DNA from 2 places in the Pedobacter sp. BG31 genome. Region 1 is predicted to be linked to the other one. Evidence: riboswitches for the same ligand, from Rfam matches in the RefSeq annotation. Region 1 holds a riboswitch; the other holds the start of a gene.
What was found. Region 1 has a riboswitch for cobalamin ahead of metE (5-methyltetrahydropteroyltriglutamate--homocysteine S-methyltransferase). Riboswitches for the same ligand answer to the same signal wherever they lie in the genome.

Region 1 (3,148 bases):
AGGGCAATCTGTGTACAGGTTTCCGATCGTGGCTGATCATTCCGTACAAATGACCATTGTAAGATAGTTACAGGACCCGTTAGCATGCCTTTCATGTATTTGGAGGTAAGCGACTGGGCATAGGCTGTCCACTTGATCGTCATGGGTGTTGGGCGCGAAACATCGCCAAAAATAATCGGTGGTTTTACACAGCGTGATCCGTAGCTCTGTACCCAACCATTTTTAGAAAAAGCAAAACCATCTAGCTGCTCCCCAAAATATTCAACCATATCATTGCGTTCAAACTCGCCGTGAACCAAAACATCCAGACCGATTTCTTCCTGCCACTTTACTGCTTTTTCAGTTTCTTTTGCAATGAGATCATCGTATTCTTCAATAGTGAACGTTCTGTTTTTAAGTTTTGCTCTCCAGCTTCTTACCTCTGCAGTTTGTGGAAACGAGCCGATAGTGGTAGTGGCATAAATGGGCAGATTAAGTTCCTGTTGTTTAATTTTTCTGATCGAAAATAGACTCAAACGTTCGGCATCCTGCTCTTTTAAGTCTAAAACCCTTTGTTTAACTGCCGGATTATGGATGATTTTAGAAACTTTACGGTTAGCAATTGCGATCTTATTTTCTTCGAGTTTTTGCAGGGTAGATGCAGGGCTTTCGTTGGTGATCAGTTTTTTTAAGGTAGCTACTTCCGCAATTTTCTGTTTTGCATAGGCCAGCCATTGTTTAATTTCTGGCGATAAATTTTTCTCATTGGTTTCATTGTCCAGATCAACCGGTGAGTGAATTAACGAACAGGATGGAGCAATCCATATTTTATCCAATCCTCTTTTGTCTACTGCATGGTTAATGGTCGAAAGAGATTTCTCAAAGTCATTTTTCCAAATGTTTCTTCCGTCTACCAAGCCTAAAGAAAGAATGGTATCTCTTCTTAACGAAGCTAAAACATCGTCTAATTGATCTTCTGCACGGACTAAGTCGATATGTAAAACATTTACAGGTAATGAAGCCGTTAATGCTAAATTATTACCTAATCCTTCAAAATAAGTAGCTAAAACAATTTTTAATCCTGGAAAGGCTTTCCTGATTTCTTTGTAGGCATATTCATAGGCTTTTTTGTCTTTTTCTTTCAAATCTAAAGTCAAAAATGGCTCATCAAACTGAATATATTCTACATCCAGCGCTTCTAAGCGAGATAAAATCTCGATATAAACCGGAAGCAGGTTTTTAATCAGGTCTATTTTTTCAAATCCAGCCTCTTTTTCCTTACCCAATAAAAGGTAAGAAACCGGTCCAATCAGTACGGGTTTAGTATTAATTCCTAATTGTTTTGCCTCATAAAACTCATCGATAATCTTGGTAGAAAAAAGTTTAAAAGGTTGATTTTTGTAAAATTCGGGCACGATGTAATGGTAATTGGTATCGAACCATTTGGTCATTTCCATCGCTACCACATCCAGTCCTTCTTTTTGGTAGCCTCTGGCCATCGCAAAGTAAAGATCCAGTTCCTCATTTCCTTTTTTCAGGATCACTTCGTTGTACCTTTTTGGGATGGCTCCAAAAGTTAAGGAATGATCGAGCACGTGATCGTAAAAAGAAAAGTCGTTTGATGGAATTACATCAATCCCAGCTTCTTTTTGAAGTTTCCAATTTTCGTGGCGGATATTTTTGCCCACCTGCAGTACACTTTTGTACCCAGTTTTATCTGCCCAATAATTTTCGCAGATTTTCTTTAATTCCCTTTGGCTACCTATTCGCGGATAGCCTAGATTTTGCGTTAGCATTTCTCTTAAAGATTAAGTAAATAAATCATTTAAAAGCTCTTAAAGCAATATTTGTAATACTCTTTGTTAAGATTAAAGGAAAGGTTATGGCACAGCCTGCCCACTCATCAGTAAAAACTTTAAGCAAGCCTATAAAATTTAAATTTTATCGTGTACAATCAGACCTGACCAATTACTTTATAACGCGAAAGCACCGTCAATTCAACATAGGCAGGTCTCCTGACTTATTCCCGATCCTATCGCCTTCCCATACCGGTAAAGGCACAGTGGCATAAATGATAAGACCGTTGTCTTCTTGTTAAAGACAGAATTTACAGTTGCGCGACAGCTCGTGATTTGCACACGATTCCCTATTAATCCCGGTTGTATTCCGGGAACCTGTATCGGTTGATGAAAATAAAGTTAAGAACTTATATCAGGGCAAATGTATGGATTAGGATTTAAAGATTAAGCTATTTTTGTAAGCATTGATTTTACCACCTCCAACAAATGCTCATCAGTTAGAGACCATATGACATATAGTAAATGTTTTTCCGCTCTATGCCGCGGAGGCATGGTACTTTGGAGCGCCAAAGTACCCAAAGCGCTTCGTCAATCCAACAAGGAGCCTTCACACTACCTCTCACTCATCAAAAAAACAACGGCACTTTGTTTTGTTCGTTGATGCTAATTGAATGTTTTTGCAGATCTGAACACAAAACCACTGCGTTAAGGTTTGGTTGTGCTAAGGGGTTCTGTCCTGCATCTGTTTTTTTGATTTCCCGCTCTTGGGATTGACGACGTTCTTCGGTATAACCTGTTCTCTTTTTCAAAGTAAGCCAGCATAGTGCCTTAAATATTTCAACGACGCGTTACATAAAAATTAGGTGAACGGGCATAAACACTGATATCTGTGTGCATACTTTTTATCTGTGGTTAATAGTATGCTCATGGAATAACTTGTAACAAATTTACAGCAAGCTGTCTTTGGCGCTGATTCTCCATTATATTTGATTACCAATTAAACCTTCAAATTATGATAAAAACCTGCTTTATCAGGCTCTGCATTGCTTTTTTAATGGTAAGTAACTGTGTCGTACAGGCACAGGAAGTGCCAACGCCAAAATCGCATTTTGGTTTTGATATTGGCGATGATCACCAATTGGCCAATTATACCCAAACAGAGGCTTACTTTAAAAAACTTGCTGCAAGTTCTAACCGCATTAAACTGGTTGATATCGGTAAAACTGAAGAAAACAGAAGTCAATACATGCTGGTTATTTCTTCGCCGGAAAACCTAAAGAAATTAGATCGTTATAAAGAAATTTCGCAACAGTTGGCTCATGCAGAAATTACGCCAGAGCGGGCCAAAGTTTTGGCAAAAGAAGGTAAAG
Region 2 (3,148 bases), on a different contig from region 1:
TCATCAACAGCAATATTAAAGTGCGGGGATTAAATTTTAAATGAGCCATTTTATTTTGGTTATTATTTAAGGTGCAAAGGTAAATTTTATTAGTGTATATTAAAAATTACCCCTGTATTAAAGTTGAAACCTAAACTATTGTAACCAATAATCTCGTTGTAGTTTTTATTCAGGATATTTTTTGCATCGAAAAACAGTTTTACACGTTTTTTAGCCAATGCATATTCTGCATAGGCATTTAACAATTGATAAGCAGGTAGATTATCAACAGTATAAGTCGCAAAATTACCGTCAGTACGTTTACCGAAATAGCGGAAATTAGCGCTCACATATAAATTACGGGTAGCCTGTGCACCTGCCGTGATACCAAATGTATGCTTTGGCCTGCGGAAAAGATAGTCGGCAATGGCATTATCCACAAAGTTGAATTCATTACCTTCTACATAAGCATAATAACCGTTGATATTAAACACACTGAATTTAGCAGCCGGTTCAATCTCAAAGCCTTTTGTTTTCTGACTCACCTGGTTTATATATCCGTTAGGGTAAGCATAAATGATTGCATCTGTTAAATCACGTTTATAACCTGCCAGGCGCAAGCTGAACTGATCATCTGCAAAGCTAAGGTTAACTCCAGCTTCATAATTCTGCGATTTTTCTGGTTTTAAAGCCAGGTTAGCACCAAACTGACCAAAAAGCATGTTTAAGGTAGGTACTTTAAATGCTGTTGAAACCGTTCCGAATAGTTTTATTTCCTTGATGATATTGATGCTTGGGGTAACTGAATAAGTATAGTTTTCGCCATATTGTTCGTGTTTATTATAACGTCCGCCAACTTCCAGGTTAAATACACTTAAATCGTGTAAGAATAACGATCCATAAGCGGCAAAAATGTTGGTTTCGGGTTTATTCGCGGCTGATGATAATTTCATCACACGGTTATCTATACCCAACAATAAATCCAGTTTACTGCCCAATTTCTGGTTGTAGAATAAATCCAATAACGATGCCCTGCCTTCATTTAGGCTTGGATACTGGCTGTGCGCATCATTCCTGGTGCTTTCAAAGCTGTAGTTTAACGTTACTTTACCGGTAGCAAACTCATATTTAGCATTGGTACCTGTTGCAAAGTTTTTCAGAATAGAATAATTGTTCGCATCCGTAAAGGCACCACCATCGAACTGGTAATTGCCATAATAGTAACGTACAAATGGATTTATAGAAAAATGATTATCCAATTTGATTCCGAAGTTTGCATTCAAGGCGTCGGTTTTAAAACCATCTTTATCAAATACGGATGTATTTCCATTTGGATTAGCTGCTTCAGAAATTCCATCCGTTTTATGATGGGTATAGTTAATATTGTAAGAAAAGCCTTCCACGCCACCGTTTAACCCAATGGTTCCTTTATAGGTTTCATAACTACCTGTACTGGCTACACCATAAATGGTATTTCCTTTTGGGCCACCTTTTTTGGTAATGATATTGATTACCCCTGCAACAGCATCAGAACCATAAATGGTAGACTGACCGCCTCTTAAAATTTCAATGTGATCGATCTGATCAATAGAAATCAACCTTAAATCGAAAGCACCTCCATTTCCTGAAGGATCGTTCTGCACGATACCATCAATTAAAACTATTGAATAAGCACTTCCTGCACCCCTAAAAAAAATCGATTTGTTTAATCCTGGGTTGCTGCTTGCTCCCGCCACAATAATTCCGGCCTGTTCGCTAATCAGTTCCGGCAATGATTTACCATTACTGCGTTCCAACACTTCCCGACTGATAATGGTGACCACTTTTCCGGTCTGTGATTGTTTCTGGTCGTTTTTTGTTGCAGAAATGACAACATCTTTGAGCTGCAAACTATCTTGAGTTTGCGCATTGGCCACCTGGCCGATCATTAACTGCGCGAGCCCTAGCCCGGCTACAGTTAGCATACATTTTTTGTTCATTTGATTGTGAGTTTTGCCCACAGCCAACAGATCAGAAAAGGAAATGAAAATACGAACAACGTTGATATCTCAATCCTAGCTTCAATCCCCGAAAGCTATGAAATTAATCGCTCAAGGCAGGTCTTCTGACTTACTCCCGGTTTTCCGGCCTTCCCATCCCTACATATCGGGACAGTGGCAAATTGATTGAAAATCCGTTAAGGAGCTTACAGCTGCGGGACAGTTACAGATTTACACTGTATTCCCTTTTAATCCCGGGTGTAAGACCGGGAACCAAAAGCGCCGCAAAAGTAATAAAATTAACCAATATGCAAAAGGATGTATAAATACTATTTTAACTAACAATTATCCTTGTGTTTGCTGAATGAAAAGTCGTTTTTAGAAAGTGAATTAATGTTCAGGAAATATGCATTACCGACCGGAATAAATATTTAGAAGATTATTTCTGATGAGATTAAAACTTTTCAGCTCAATTTAGGTTTTATAGCCTATTATTGTATAAAAAACTATACATTAATTAAAAAACAATATATTCGCATTTTAAAAATTAAAGAATACATCTCTAATGGCTAAATTATTAATAATTGACGATGAGCGGGCAATAAGGAGTACCTTACGTGAAATTCTGGAGTATGAAAATTACGATGTTGAAGATATAGATAATGGTATCGACGGCCTCGAAATGATCAAAAAAGGAAATTTCGATTTGGTTCTTTGCGATATCAAAATGAATAAGATGGATGGTATGGAAGTGCTGGAGCAGGCACAGATCATTAAACCAGACCTGCCTTTTATTATGATATCCGGTCACGGTACAGTTGAAACTGCCATTGAAGCCAGCAAAAAAGGCGCTTTCGATTTTATTTCGAAACCACCTGATTTAAATCGCTTATTAATTACCGTACGAAACGGTTTAGACCGTGGAAATTTGGTTACCGAAACCAAGGTCCTAAAACGTAAAGCCAGTAAAACCCGGGAAATTTTAGGTGAATCGGAAAGTATTTCTAAAATTAAGGAGACCATTGAGCGTGTTGCGCCAACCGAAGCCCGCGTATTGATTACCGGTGCTAACGGTAGTGGTAAAGAGTTGGTAGCCCGTTGGCTGCACGAAAAATCGAATCGTGCCGATAGCCCTTTAATTGAGGTAAACTGTGCGGCTATCCCATCAGAACTGATAGAAAGTGAGCTGT

Region 2: another riboswitch for cobalamin. It lies ahead of ACFE6N_RS19660 (TonB-dependent receptor plug domain-containing protein); the one in region 1 lies ahead of metE (5-methyltetrahydropteroyltriglutamate--homocysteine S-methyltransferase).

The regions. Positions count from the first base shown of each region.
Region 1 covers NZ_JBHNZK010000001.1:532,739-535,886, forward strand. Annotated here, with positions in the region: gene metE (5-methyltetrahydropteroyltriglutamate--homocysteine S-methyltransferase) at 1-1,775, opposite strand, end outside; cobalamin riboswitch at 1,967-2,172, opposite strand; gene ACFE6N_RS02385 (hypothetical protein) at 2,405-2,587, opposite strand; gene ACFE6N_RS02390 (M14 metallopeptidase family protein) at 2,791-3,148, shown strand, end outside.
Region 2 covers NZ_JBHNZK010000019.1:70,488-73,635, reverse strand. Annotated here, with positions in the region: gene ACFE6N_RS19665 (DUF6580 family putative transport protein) at 1-49, opposite strand, end outside; gene ACFE6N_RS19660 (TonB-dependent receptor plug domain-containing protein) at 90-1,958, opposite strand; cobalamin riboswitch at 2,056-2,251, opposite strand; gene ACFE6N_RS19655 (sigma-54 dependent transcriptional regulator) at 2,524-3,148, shown strand, end outside.